Regions from separate parts of the Methylobacterium sp. 001424705 genome, predicted to be linked through region 2. Evidence: predicted binding sites of a transcription regulator. Region 2 holds the regulator's gene; the other holds the start of a gene.
What was found. The regulator PhoB, encoded in region 2, activates phosphate uptake and scavenging genes when phosphate is short. The targets are predictions, from matches to a motif close to TGTCATNNANCTGTCAT.
Positions count from the first base shown of each region.

Region 1: the regulator PhoB is predicted to act here: its motif matches at 3,528-3,544, upstream of ppk2 (polyphosphate kinase 2).

Region 1 is NZ_JCBANU010000017.1:43,270-50,541, reverse strand. Features, by position in the region: gene AC6EUL_RS13990 (patatin-like phospholipase family protein) at 198-1,391, shown strand; gene AC6EUL_RS13985 (ABC-F family ATP-binding cassette domain-containing protein) at 1,551-3,176, shown strand; gene AC6EUL_RS13980 (hypothetical protein) at 3,261-3,389, opposite strand; gene ppk2 (polyphosphate kinase 2) at 3,585-4,502, shown strand; gene AC6EUL_RS13970 (enoyl-CoA hydratase/isomerase family protein) at 4,593-5,387, shown strand; gene minC (septum site-determining protein MinC) at 5,391-6,047, opposite strand; gene AC6EUL_RS13960 (iron transporter) at 6,485-6,823, shown strand; gene AC6EUL_RS13955 (PepSY-associated TM helix domain-containing protein) at 6,820-7,272, shown strand, end outside.
Region 2 is NZ_JCBANU010000024.1:47,661-54,932, reverse strand. Features, by position in the region: gene pstA (phosphate ABC transporter permease PstA) at 1-368, shown strand, start outside; gene pstB (phosphate ABC transporter ATP-binding protein PstB) at 421-1,239, shown strand; gene phoU (phosphate signaling complex protein PhoU) at 1,325-2,050, shown strand; gene phoB (phosphate regulon transcriptional regulator PhoB) at 2,081-2,785, shown strand; gene AC6EUL_RS17610 (matrixin family metalloprotease) at 2,839-3,867, opposite strand; gene AC6EUL_RS17605 (SDR family NAD(P)-dependent oxidoreductase) at 3,960-4,772, opposite strand; gene AC6EUL_RS17600 (MFS transporter) at 4,847-6,175, opposite strand; gene AC6EUL_RS17595 (alpha/beta fold hydrolase) at 6,491-7,272, shown strand, end outside.

The DNA.
Region 1 (7,272 bases), on a different contig from region 2:
GGGCCGGGCCGCGGAGGCTCCGGCCGTCGACGTGCTTCCGCACGATCCCGTAGGATCGCGCGGCTGCTGCCCGAATGCCACACCGGTCCAGCGTCGCGAAGCGTAGCCGGAACACGGCAACGGCCAAGCTCATTTTCCGTGCTAGGGTCGTGCCGGGGTCGGGCTCCGGGATTGAGGCTGTGGACTTGGCTGTGGACATGTCGAACCTGCGTCGTCGCCGTTGGACCCGGGGGTTCCTGGCCCTGCTCGTTGCGGGCCAGGTCGCGGCCTGTGGCAGCACGCCGCGCACGCCCTACACGGCGAGCGAGGCGGCCGGCGCGGTCCTGCCAGGGCTCGATCCGAACGTCCGCGCCTATGCGGATGCCTCGGAGAAGACCTTCACCGAGATGTCGGCGCGCCCCCAGAACAGCAGGGTTCCGTTCGCCTACCTCGCCCTGTCCGGCGGTGGTGGCGACGGGGCCTACGGCGCCGGCCTGCTGAACGGCTGGACCGAGTCCGGCAAGCGCCCGGAATTCTCCCTGGTCTCCGGCGTCTCCACCGGTGCCCTGATCGCGCCCTTCGCCTTCGTCGGGCCGGAATACGACGCCATCCTGAAGGACATCTACACCAGTGGCGTCGCCTCGACTCTGGTCCAGTCGCCGAGCTTTGCCAACGTGCTGTTCGGCTCGGGCCTGTTCGGGGACGGGCGCCTGCGGGACCTCGTGCGGCGCTACGTGACGCCGGACCTCCTGGCGGCGGTCGCCGCCCAGCATGCCAAGGGCCGTCGCCTCCTCGTGGTGACGACGAACCTCGATGCCCAGCGCGCCGTGATCTGGAACATGGGTGCCATCGCCACCAGCGGCGGCCCCGCCGCCCTCGACCTCTTCACCGACGTGCTCACCGCATCGGCCAGCATCCCGGCGGTGTTCCCGCCGCAGCTCATCGACGTCCAGGCGGCGCAGCGCACCTTCCAGGAGATGCATGTCGACGGCTCCGTGGTGACGCCGGTCTTCACCCTCCCGCAATCGTTCCTGCTGCGCGACGGCCGGTTCAAGGCGGGCGCCAAGTCGGACATCTACGTCATCATCAACGGGCGCCTGGAGCCGGAATTCGACCTCGCCCAGAACAACACGCTCTCCATCGTCGAGCGCGCGTTCACCACGGCGAGCCGAGCCCGCAGCCGCGCCACCCTGGCCTCGACCTATGCCTTCACCCGCAACAACGGCATCGGCTTCAACCTCGCCTACATCGACGAATCCGCGCCCAACACCTCCACGGCCCGCGGCTTCGACACCGGCTACATGCGCAGCCTGTACGAGACCGGCTACGAGACCGGCCGCACCGGCACGTTCTGGCGCAAGAGCGTGCCCGTGGCGCCGCTGGTGAAGGCCTCGGTGGTGGCCGCGCAATAGGCCGGCGCCCGGGTCGTTTCCCGCCCGGGCACGACCCGAGGCGCGTGGGGCGAGGGGGCTGGTTGCGTGCCGCACCCCTCGCGCCGGATGGTGCGGTGCGATAGGGTCCGGCCCGCGTCCGGGTCCGTCCGGTGCCCCCGCCCCCGACGAGCCCCCCGCATGATTCAGATCGACGACCTCACCTTCAGCGCCTGGGGCCGGCGCTTCTTCGATCGCGCCAGCGTCGCGGTGCCGCCCGGCGCCAAGGTCGGGCTCGTCGGCCGCAACGGCGTCGGCAAGTCGACGCTCTTCAAGATCATCCTGGGTGAACTGCAGCCGGACGGGGGCGCCATCCTGCTGCCGAAGACCGCCCGCGTCGCCTCCGTCGATCAGGAACACCCCGCGACCCCCGTCAGCCTGATCGATACGATCCTGGCCGCCGACGTGGAGCGCGAGGCCCTGAACGCCGAGCTCGAGACCGCCGCGCCCGAGCGCCTGGGCGAGATCTATGCCCGCCTCATCGAGATCGACGCCGACCGGGCCCCGGCGCGCGCCGGCGAGATCCTCGCCGGCCTCGGCTTCTCCGTGGAGGACCTCACCCGGCCGATGGCGGAATTCTCCGGCGGCTGGCGCATGCGCGTGGCCCTGGCCGCCGCGCTCTTCGCCGAGCCGGACATGCTGCTCCTCGACGAGCCCACCAACTACCTCGATCTCGAGGGCGCCCTCTGGCTGGAGGCGCGCCTGAAGCGCTACCCGCACTCGGCCCTGATCATCAGCCACGACCGCGAGCTCCTGAACAACTCGGTGGACGCGATCCTGCACGTGGCCGGCGGCAAGCTCGAACTCTACACCGGCGGCTACGACGACTTCGAGAAGCGCCGGGCCGAGAAGGCCCGTCTCCAGGCCTCGACCAAGCAGAAGCAGGAGGCGGAGCGCGCGCACCTGCAGAGCTTCATCGATCGTTTCAAGGCGAAGGCCTCGAAGGCCGCCCAGGCGCAGTCCCGCGTCAAGCGCCTCGCCAAGCTGGAGCCGATCGCCACCACCATCGAGGAGCACGTGGCACCGTTCCACCTGCCCTCGCCGAAGCGGCCGCTGGCTCCGCCCCTGATGCACCTCACCGACGCCACCATCGCGTATGGCGACGACGCGCCGGTGCTGCGCGACCTCAACCTGACCCTCGACGTCGACGACCGCATCGGATTGCTGGGGGTCAACGGCGCGGGCAAGTCGACCTTCGCCAAGATGGCGGCGGGCGCCCTCGCGGTGCGGGACGGGCGCATGGTGCGGGAAGGGCGCGTGCAGGTCGGCTGGTTCCACCAGCACCAGATCGAGGCCCTCGACCCGAAGGACACGCCGCTCGCGATCATCCGGCGCGAGCGCCCCGACGACAGCGAGTCGGCCCGGCGCGCCAAGCTCGCAAGCTTCGGCCTTGCCTTCGACAAGCAGGAGACGACGGTGGACGCGCTCTCGGGCGGCGAGCGGGCGCGCCTGCTGCTCAACCTCGTGGCGATGCAGGCGCCGCACCTGCTCATCCTCGACGAACCGACCAACCATCTCGACATCGACAGCCGGAGGGCGCTCCTCGACGCGCTGAACGATTACGGCGGGGCGGTCATCCTCATCACCCACGACCGCTCGCTGATGGAGCTGGTGGCGGATCGACTGTGGCTGGCGGCCGACAACACGGTCAAGCCCTTTGCGGGCGACATGGACGATTACGCGAAATTCGTGCTCGACCGGACCCGGGCCGGCCAGCGTGCGCCGGGCCAGGGACGCGAGAAGAAGGCCAAGCGCCGGGCGGCCTGAGCCGCGAGAACAGTCCGGAGCCGGGCGGACTCAGCCGCCCAGGGCTTTGGAAACCGGGCGGCCTCGGCCGCCCGGAGAGCGCTCTTACTTCCGCAGGATCTTGGTCACCAGGCGGCCGAGCGGCGTGCCGGAATCGTAGTTGCGGTCGTCGCGGACCACGGGACGATCCTCGTTGCCGAGAAGCTTGGTGACGATGCGTCCGATCAGGCTCATGGGTGGACCCTCTAGATGTGTGGGGCGCCGGGCGAGCCGGGCTCGCGGCCCGCGAAATGGCGCAGCTTGTCGTTCAACCCGCGATGTGCGGTCCCCGTTCCCTCGGACCGTCGCCGGCCCCTCACGTCGTATCAAGCCTGTCATGATGCCGTGGTCTAAGCGCGGCCGGCAATTCGGCGGGGACGGGGCTTCCACATGGACGGCGGACAGCGGGCAGCGCAGATCGAGGCGATCCGCCGGGAGGTCGCCGACGATTTCGATGAGGAACTCGAGCTCGAGATGGAGGACGAGCGCCTCGAGCGCCTGGCCGACGGACTCGGGCAGCCCGCCCGTCCGCCCGGCCTCGACCGCAAGGTCTATTTCCGCGAGCTGTTCCGCCTGCAGCACGAGCTGGTGCGCCTGCAGGACTGGGTCCAGGCCCACAAGCTGCGCGTCGTGGTGATCTTCGAGGGCCGCGACTCCGCCGGCAAGGGCGGCGTGATCAAGCGCATCACCCAACGGCTCAACCCGCGCGTCTGCCGCGTCACGGCGCTGCCCGCCCCGAACGAGCGCGAGCGCACCCAGTGGTACTTTCAGCGTTACGTCACCCACCTGCCGGCCGGCGGCGAGATCGTGCTGTTCGACCGCTCCTGGTACAACCGCGCCGGCGTCGAGCGCGTGATGGGGTTCTGCTCGCCCGACGAGGTGGAGGAATTCTTCCGCTCCGTGCCCGAATTCGAGCGCATGCTGACCCGCTCCGGGATCATCGTGCTCAAGTACTGGTTCTCGATCACCGACGAGGAGCAGGCCTTCCGCTTCCAGATGCGCATCCACGATCCGCTGAAGCAGTGGAAGCTCTCGCCGATGGACGTGCAGTCCCGCCGCCGCTGGGAGGACTACACCAAGGCGAAGGAGGACATGCTGGCCCGGACGCACATCCCCGAGGCGCCCTGGTGGGTGGTCGAGGCGGTCGACAAGAAGCGCGCCCGCCTCAACTGCATCAGCCACCTCCTGACGCAGATCCCCTACGGCGACGTCGCGCATCCGCCCGTGCACCTGCCGGACCGCGAGCGCCACGACGACTACACCCGCCACCCGGTGCCGCCCGGAATGTTCGTGCCGTCCGTGTTCTGAGGCGGGAAGGGGGCCGGCCGCTTGCTCCGCCCGGCCCCGATGGGCGAGAGGAAGGGGCACGCATCCGCGCCCGGCGCCCAGGGACCCCGCATGACCCAGATCGACGAACTCCTCTTCACGGTCGAGGGCGGCATCGCGCGTCTCACCCTCAACCGGCCGCAGGCGCGCAACGCGCTCACCTTCGGGATGTACCAGGGCCTGATCGACGCCTGTGCGCGCCTCGAGGCGGACGGGAGCGTCAAGGCCCTGGTCATCACGGGTGCGGGCGAGAAGGCCTTCGCGGCCGGCACCGACATCGCCCAGTTCCGGAGCTTCACGAGCGCGCAGGACGCGATCGACTACGAGCGCTTCATGGACCGGGTGATGGGCGCGCTGGAGCGCCTGTCCGTGCCCACCATCGCGGCGATCGCCGGCGCCTGCACGGGCGGAGGCGCTGCCATCGCGGCGGCCTGCGACCTGCGGCTGGCCACCCGCGACGCCCGCCTGGGCTTTCCCATCGCCCGGACCCTGGGCAACTGCCTCTCGCTGGGCAACCTGCGGCGGCTCTCCGCCCTGATCGGGCCGGCGCGGGTCAAGGACATGATCTTCACCGCCCGCCTCGTCGGGGCCGAGGAGGCCCTGGCCATCGGGCTCGTCGGCGAGGTCGTGGCCGATGCCGAGGCCCTGGCGGCCCGCGCCACGGAGCTCGCGACCCTGGTGGCCGGTCACGCGCCGCTCACCCTGCGGGCGACCAAGGAGGGCCTGCGCCGCCTTCAGGACGCGGACGATGCGGGCGACGAGCGTCCCGGCGACGACCTGATCCGCCTCTGCTACACAAGCGCGGATTTTCGCGAGGGCATGGAGGCGTTCCTCGCCAAGCGTCCCCCGGCCTGGACGGGCCGGTAGGGCCTAGTCCAGACCGGCCACCTTGATGGCGTCGCCCTCGAGACGGACCTGGGCGGGCAACCCGCGCTGGACCGGGCCGAGGTCGTCGGCGGTGCGGTAGAGCCCGTCGATGGCGATGAGTTCCGGCTCGAACCGGCGGCAGGTGATGCGCGCCTCCGGGTTGCCGGCCGCCCCTGCGATCGCCCGGCCGCGCAGGGCGCCGTAGACGTGGAGCGAGCCGCCCGCGATCACCTCGGCCCCGGAGGCCACAGAGCCCATCACGGTGATGTCGCCCTCCAGGTGCAGGATCGTCTGCCCGGAGCGGACGGGCGCATCGAGGATCAGCGAGCGGAACGGAGCCGGCGCGGACGGCACGACCGGCGCGGCATCCGCCGTCGCTTCCGGGGTCGGGACCGCATCGACCGGGCGCCCGCCCGCCGGGGGCGGGGGCAGGCCGGCCCCGAGCTGGCCCGGATCGGCCCCCTCGATGCCCATCACGGCCACGTCGCGGGCGGCGAGGTCGGTCACCAGGGCGACGAGGGCCTCCCGCTCGAGCCCGAGCCCGGCCACGTCGAGGATGACGGGGCGACCCACGAAGAAGGCCGGCGAGCGCCGGGCCAGCGCGTCGAGCTCGTCGAGCCAGTCCGAGACGGGCAGCACCGGGGCGAGCACCAGGGCCATGAACGAGCGGCCGCGGAAGCGGATCGGGGGACGGGGGGAGCTTGCGGTCACGATCGGGTGTCTTGTTCTCGGGCGGTATGGGCGGGAAGCGGACGCTCGCCGTCACCTTATCCTAACCCGCGGTCCGGTTGCACAGGGCGCGACCTGCGGCCCGTCAACACGAATTCCGCGCGCCGCCACCGTCCTGCGCGCCGTCACGCCGGCGCGCGAACCGCGACGTTGCCGCAGGCGCGACGCAGCATCCCAAAGTCGAATTGGAATGATTCCATAACATAGGGTTTGCGAGCCCAAGACCAGGATCGCTATAGCGGGGGTGATCCTCACGCGTTGGGGACTCGGTCGGCGTTTTGTCCCGGCCGGGATTGCCGATCTTGCCTGCCGTTGCGGGGCCTGTCTCCGCACCGGTCTCGCCCGTGTAAGTCTCGAAGGGTTTGCCCGTGACGGAGATTTCCGGTCCCCTCGACAGGGCCCGCTTGCGACGTGGCTGCCGCTACCGCTCCGTGGTGGCGGCACGCGTGGGGCTGGCGGCCTTCGGCGGATACGCCCTGGCCGGGCTCGCGACGGCGTTCCTGTCGCTGACCCTGCCGATGGTGCGCTCCGAGGCGGTGGCCACCGCGACCCTAATCAGCTTCGCCATCCTGGCCGGCGCCGTGATCTGGGTCTTCGCCGCCCGGACCCTGCTGCGCGCCGCTCTGGGCCTCGGGCTTCCGATCGCGCTGGTGGGCCTCGGCCTCTGGCTGGCCCTCGACGGCGTCGCGATGGGACCGCCCGCATGAGACAGGGATTTCGCCAGTCGATGGCCTGGCTCCACACCTGGGCCGGGCTCGTCACCGGGTGGGTGATGTTCGCCGTGTTCGTCACCGGCACCGCCACCTATTACCGCGCAGACCTCTCGCTCTGGATGCGCCCGGAGTTGCACGCCGGTCCCTCCGATCCGGTTCCGGCCGCCGAGCGCGGCGTTGCCTACCTGAAGGCCCATGCGCCGAAGGCCATGGCCTGGTACGTCTCCGTGCCGCAGCCGGACCGGCCGATGATCGCCGTCTACTGGATGGACAGCCTGGAGGCTCCCCTCGGGCAGGCCATGCTCGACGTCGAGACCGGCGCGCCCACCAAGGCACGCGACACCCAGGGCGGCGACTTCTTCTATCGCTTTCATTACGAGCTCCAGATGATGCCGGTCCTCGGCCGCTGGATCGTCGGCGCCGCGGCGATGATTCTTCTCATC
Region 2 (7,272 bases):
TGCGCCTCGTGCCCTCGACCCTGCGCGAGGCCGGCGCCGCGCTGGGCGCCCCGCCCTCCATCGTCATCCGGAGCATCACCTGGCGCGGCGCCAGCGCCGGCATCGTCACCGGCATCATCCTGGCCCTGGCCCGCATCGCCGGCGAGACCGCGCCGCTGCTCTTCACCGCGCTCAACAACAACAGCTGGTTCGCCCCCAACCTGATGGGCGGCGTGCCGAACCTGCCCGTGATGATCTACCAGTTCGCCCTCTCGCCCTATCCGAACTGGCAGCAGCTCGCCTGGGCCGGCGCCCTCCTCATCACCGTCACGATCCTCGCCCTGTCGATCGTGGCCCGCTTCGTCATCAAGACCGAGCGGTCGCGCTGACCACCCGCGCGCCGCCTGTCCCCGCCGCTTCGCCCGATAGGATCTTGAACCGATGAACGCCGCCCCCGGGATCACGTCCGCGCAGCTCACCGGACGCCACAAGGCCGACGAGTCCTCACCGGTCCGCATCGCCGTCAAGGACCTGAATTTCTACTACGGCAGCTTCCACGGCCTGAAGTCGGTCAACCTCAACTTCCACGACCGCCAGGTCACGGCGCTGATCGGCCCGTCGGGCTGCGGGAAGTCCACCCTGCTGCGCACCTTCAACCGGATCTACAGCCTGTATCCGGACCAGCGCGCGGAAGGGGAGATCCTCCTCGACGGCCAGAACGTCCTGGATTCCGGGGTCGACCTGAACGAGCTGCGCTCGCGCATCGGCATGGTATTCCAGAAGCCGACCCCGTTCCCGATGTCGATCTACGACAACGTCGCCTTCGGCCTGCGCCTCTACGAGAAGCTGCCCAAGGCCGACCTCGACATGCGCGTCGAGGAATCCCTGCGCAAGGCCGCCCTCTGGGACGAGGTGAAGGACAAGCTCAGGCAATCCGGCATGGGCCTCTCGGGCGGCCAGCAGCAGCGCCTCTGCATCGCCCGCACGGTGGCCCAGCGCCCCGAGGTGATCCTGTTCGACGAGCCGACCTCGGCCCTCGACCCGATCTCGACGGGCCGCATCGAGGAGCTGATCGAGCAGCTGCGTTCGGAATTCACCATCGTCATCGTCACGCACAACATGCAGCAGGCGGCGCGCATCTCGCAGTTCACCGCCTTCATGTATCTCGGCGAACTGGTGGAGTTCGGGCCCACCACGCGCATCTTCATGAATCCGGAAAAGCGCCAGACGCAGGACTACATCACCGGCCGCTTCGGCTGATCCTCCGCCGGCCGGTCTCGGCCCGCGTCCCCCATCACCGCCAGGGCGGGCCCCGACAGGCGGGCCCGATCGAGGAGCGAACCCCATGCCCGACCACATCGTCAAATCCTACGATACGGACCTCGAGGACCTGCGCCGCTCGATCTCCGAGATGGGCGGCATCGCCGAGAAGATGATGACCGAGGCCGGCGAGGCCCTGGTGCGCCGGGACGCGCCCCTGGCCCAGGCGGTGATCGCCGCCGACGCCCGCCTCGACACCCTCCAGCGCGAGATCGAGGAGCGGGCGATCCTGCTCATCGCCCGGCGCCAGCCCCTGGCCATCGACCTGCGCGAGACCGTGACGGCGATCCGCGTGTCGAACGATCTCGAACGCATCGGCGACCTCGCCAAGAACGTCGCCAAGCGCGTCGTGGCGATCGCCGACCAGATCCAGCCGCAGAAGATCGTCATCGGCGTCCAGCACATGAGCGACCTGGTGCAGGAGCAGCTCAAGGACGTCCTCGACGCCTATGCCAGCCGCGACACCAAGGCGGCCCTCGACGTCTGGGAGCGCGACGACGCCATCGATGCCCTCTACAATTCCCTGTTCCGCGAGCTCCTGACCTACATGATGGAGGACCCGCGCAACATCTCGTTCTGCACGCATCTCCTGTTCGTGGCCAAGAACATCGAGCGCATCGGCGACCACACCACCAACATCGCCGAGACGATCCACTACCTCGTCACCGGCGAGAACCTCCTGGCCGAGCGCGAGCGCCCGAAGAACGACGCGTCCAACTACGCCACCGTGGACATGCCCGGCGCGGCCTGACCCCCGTGCCGGTCTGATCGAAAGCGCACGATGAGTACGCGTATCCTGATCGTCGAGGACGAGGAGGCCCTGACCCTCCTCCTCCGCTACAACCTCGAGGCCGAGGGGTTCATCGTCGACTCGGCCGCCCGCGGCGACGAGGCGGACCTGCGCCTGCAGGAGCAGGTGCCCGACCTCGTCCTGCTCGACTGGATGCTGCCGGCCCTGTCGGGGATCGAGCTCTGCCGCCGCATCCGCGCCCGGCGCGAGACCGAGCGGCTGCCGGTCATCATGCTCACGGCGCGGGGCGAGGAGGGCGACCGCATCCGGGGCCTCGGAACGGGCGCCGACGACTACATCGTGAAGCCGTTCTCGGTGCCGGAGCTCCTCGCCCGGGTCCGCGCCCTGCTGCGCCGGGCCAAGCCGGCCCACGTCGCCAACCTGCTGGTGGCCGGCGACATCGAGCTCGACCGGGTCAGCCACCGCATCCGCCGGGAAGGCCGCGAGATCCATCTCGGGCCGACCGAGTTCAAGCTCCTCGAATTCCTGATGCAGAGCCCCGGCCGGGTGTTCTCGCGCGAGCAGCTCCTCGACGGCGTCTGGGGCCACGACGTCTACATCGACGAGCGCACGGTCGACGTCCATGTCGGGCGCCTGCGCAAGGCCCTGAACCGCCCGCGCCAGAGCGACCCGATCCGCACGGTCCGCGGCTCGGGCTACTCCTTCGACGAGATGTTCGAGGCCGAGGCCGAGTAGCCGATCCCGAGGCGCGCCGGCCCAGCCGTCAGGCGGATAGCCGGGCCCGCCGCCTAGGCGAAGATCATCGCATCGGTGGGCAGGTGGACGGTGAAGGCCTTGCCCTCGTCGACCCAGCCCGGACCGGCGGCGCCGTGGTTGATGCCGTTGGCTTCCTCGGCACTGCCGGCGAAGTGATGCTGGCCGGTCTGGGTGTTGTAGAAGCGCTCCAGGGTCAGGCCGCCGGGGGCGCCCGCATCCGCGTAGGCCTCGAAGGCCACGCCCTCGTACGTGTAGGTCGGCGCCGTCTTGAGGACCTGGTCCCGCTCGGCGACGCTCGTCGTGAAGAAGTGGGCGTTCGAGGCCGTGTCGAAGAACCGGAACACGTCCACCGTGTCGGCGCCCTGGGCCGGGGCCGCCCACGGGGTGCCCTCGTAGGTGAACCACGGCAGCGTCTTTTCGATCTGCGCCTTCTCGGCCGTGCTCGTGGTGTAGAAGTGATCCCCCGTATGGGTGTCGTAGAACCGATAGACCGCCGTGACGGCGGTGCCGGCGACCGGGCTCGTCTGTGCCGCCGCGGCCACCACCGGGGCGGGCGGCGCACCGTACAGGGCCTGGATCCCGGCGATGTCGCCGGCCGCCAGGGTCGTGATGCCCCTGTCGAGGATGGCGTTCATCACCTCGGGCTTGGCGTCGTAATGGTCGAGGCCGAGCGCGTGGCCGATCTCGTGCAGCGCCACCAGGGAGAAATCCACGTTCTGGGTGCCGACGATGCGGGCGCCGGAGGCGTGCCAGCCCTCGCCGCTGTCGAAGGTCACCTCCGCGGACTGCATGCGCTGGCCGCTGTAGGAATAGGTGGCGTAGCCCAGGGTCTTGCCGAGCCCGTCGATCCCCCCGAGGGTGAAGTCGATCTGGGCGTTGGCCGTCGCGGCCACCTGCTGGAAGGCGATGTCGGCGGCGGCGGCCCAGGTGGCGAAGGCGGCCTGGAGGAGGCTCACGAAGCCGGTGGGGATCGTGCCGTCGACGGCCCAGGTGACGGTGCCGCCGCCCGTGCCTGCCGCGCCCGTTCCCCAGCGCGGACCTTCCAGCGCATAATCCCCCATCGGCCGCCCTCCCGTGCGTTCGGGCCAGGGTCGGCGGCAGAGGTTGCGAAATCCTTACCGGACCGGCCGCAACGCGTCGGGGCGGCGCGTCCTCACACGATGCTGCGCACCACGCCGCCATCGACGCGCAGCGCCGCCCCGCTGGTGGCGCTGGCGGCCGGGCTGCAGATGTAGGCGACCATGCTGGCGACCTCCTCGACGGTGGCGAGGCGGCCGATCAGCGAGGTCGGGCGGTGCTCGGCCACGAAGGCGCGGCCGGCGGCGTCGAGGTCGACGGCGCCCCCGGTTCCGCCGTCCTGCCCCTGCGCCATGCTCTTCATGAAATCGGCGACCCCCTCGGACAGGGTCGGCCCCGGCAGCACGCTGTTCACGGTGACGCCGCTGCCCGACACGGTCTCGGCGAGCCCCCGGGCCACGGCGAGCTGGGCGGTCTTCGTCATCCCGTAATGGACCATCTCCACCGGGATGTTCACGCCGGATTCGCTGGAGATGAAGACCACCCGGCCCCAGCCGCGCGCGACCATGCCGGGGGTGTAGGCCCGCGCCAGGCGCACGCCGCTCATCACGTTGGTCTCGAAGAACCGCTGCCAGTCCTCGTCCGGGATCTCGAAGAACGGCTTCGGCTCGAAGATGCCGGTGTTGTTCACCAGGATGTCGACGTCCGGCAGGCCGGCGACCACGCGGGCCGCCCCGTCCGGACTGGCGACGTCCCCGGGCGCCCCGATGAAGCCGGCACGGCCGGTCTCGCGCTTCAGGCGGTCGACGGCGTCGCGGACGCGGTCCTGCGTCCGCCCGTTGATCGCCACGTTGGCGCCGAGTTCGCCCAGGGCCTTGGCGATGGCGTAGCCGATGCCGCTGGTGGAGCCGCTGACGAGGGCGCGCTTGCCGGACAGGTCGAGGTTCATGGGATCGTCCTTCGGAGAGGCACTGATCCGGGTCAACGCGCAGGTCGGGCCCTGGTGCGATCGCGGCGGATGCGTCAGGCGCGGGGCTGGCGCCGCAGGACGCTGGTCACCGCCCCGAGGCTCGCCAGCGCGACGGCGCACCACAGGGTCGCGGTCACCGGCCCGGCCGGCGGGCCGCCCTGGTGCAGGCCGAAGATCACCGCCACCAGGGCCGCGCCGAAGGATTGTCCGGTGAGGCGGGCGGTGGACTGCATCCCGCTCGCCCCGCCGCTGCGGTCCCGCGGGGCGCTGGTGATGATGACCTTGTTGTTGGGCGACTGGAACAACCCGAAGCCGAGGCCGCACAGGGTCAGGCGCCAGGCGATGTCGGGATGCGACGCGCCCGCGGGGAGGAGGGCCGTCGCCGTCAGGCCGGTGGCCATCAGGGCGAGGCCGAGGCCGCCGAGCAGCCCCGGGGCGTAGCGGTCGGCGAGGCGCCCCGAGATCGGGGCCATCAGGGCGATGGCCAGGGGCCACGGCGTCATCAGGAAGCCGGTCTGGGTCTCGGAGAGGTGCAGCACGTCCTGGAAGTAGAAGGGCAGGGCGACGTAGGCCATCATCTGGGCCGCGAAGGAGGCGACCGAGCTCGCCATCGACAGGGCGAAGGCGGGGATCCGCAGGAGGTCGACGGGCAGGAGCGGGCGCGCCAGCCGGGTCTGGGTCCGGACGAACACCGCGCCGATCGCCAGGGCCGCCCCGATCTCGGCCAGCGCCACGCCCCGGGTCGCCGGGTCGCCGAGGCCGTCGACCCCGATGATGAGGAGCCCGAAGGTCACGGCGTTGAGGAGGGCGCTGCGGAGGTCGAAGCGCCCGCCGTTCCGGGGCGTCGCCGGGAGGGTGCGGGCCCCCACCGTCAGGGCGATCAGCCCCACCGGCAGGTTGACCAGGAACAGCCAGGGCCAGCTCGCCACCGACAGGATGGCGGCCGCCACCGTCGGACCGGCGGCGGAGGCCATGGCCACCACCAGGGCGATGTTGCCGACGCCGCGCCCGATCATCCGCTGCGGGTAGATGAAGCGCACCAGGGCGGTGTTCACGCTCATGATGCCGGCCGCCCCGAGCCCCTGCGCGATCCGCGCGGCCACCAGGGCTTCGAAGCTGGGGGCGAAGGCGCAGGCGACGGACGCCGCCGTGAACACGGCGAGACCGGCGAGGTAGATCCGGCGATAGCCCAGGATGTCGCCCAGGGCGGCCAGGGGCAGCAGGGCGGCCGTCACCGCGATCTGGAAGCTGTTGGTCACGAAGATCGCCGCGGAGGGCTCGACCCCGAGGTCCTTGGCCATCACCGGCAGGGCGACGTTGACGATGGCGCCGTCGAGGACCGCCATGGTCATGGCAAGGCTGATCGCGAGGAGCGCCAGCATGCGTTCGCGCACCGGAATGCCGTCCAGTCCGGGCTCGGGCGGTGTCCGGGGCGGGAGATCCTGGTGCGGGAGATCTTGACCCTGGGAGGGATCCTGATCCCGGGACGTCGTCCGGTCCGGGGAGGAAGGTCGGCCGCGCGGATCCGGGCCGGGAACGTCGGTGGTCATGGCCGAGCCCTGGGACGCCGGGCCGGAAACCGCAAGGGCCGGGGAAACGCGGCGTGTCGTTTGTCACCGGGATCGGGCGACGCTGGTGCGGAACCTGCGCTATGTCAGCCCGGTGCGTAGGATTGCGCGCCGTTGCCGGGACCCCACATGGACGCGCTCCTCAAACTCTCCGCCCTGCTGCTGGCGGCCCTGCTGTCCGTGGCGCCCGCCGCCGCCCAGCCGACCGCCAACGACACGGCGCCCCTCGGCATCGCCCTGGAGGGCTTCGCCTACCCGTACCCGGTCTTCTATCTCGAGCGGATGCGCGACGGCGAGCGCCAGCGCCTCGCCTACATGGACGTGCCCGCGGAGGGACAGGCCAACGGCCGGACCGTCCTGCTGCTGCATGGGCGCAACTTCCCGTCGAGCTACTGGCAGCCGGTGATCCAGGCCCTGACCCGCGCGGGCTACCGGGTGCTGGCCCCGGACCAGCTCGGCTTCGGCAAGTCGGCCAAGCCCGTGGGGCCCTACACCTTCGACGCCATGGCGGCCGACACCGTGGCGCTGCTCGACTCCCTCGGCCTGGCCCGGGTCGACGTGGTGGCCCATTCCATGGGGGGGATGCTGGCGGTGCGCCTCGCGCGCAATGCCCCGACCCGGGTCAACAGCCTCGTCCTCGAAGCGCCGATCGGCCTGGAGGATTACCGGTTCACGGTGCCGCCGGTCTCCGACGCCACCCTGCTGCGCCTGGAGGGCGACGCCACGGCGGAGTCCTACCGCCGCCAGCTGATGACGAACTACGCCCTGTCGCTGCCGGCCTCCGCCATCGAACCCTTCGTGGCGCTGCGCGAGCGGGTGAAGGGCTCGGGCGAGTATCCGCGCTGGCTGCAGTCCTTCGTCAATGCCTACCAGGCGATCTGGGGGCAGCCGGTGGTGCACGAGATCCCGCT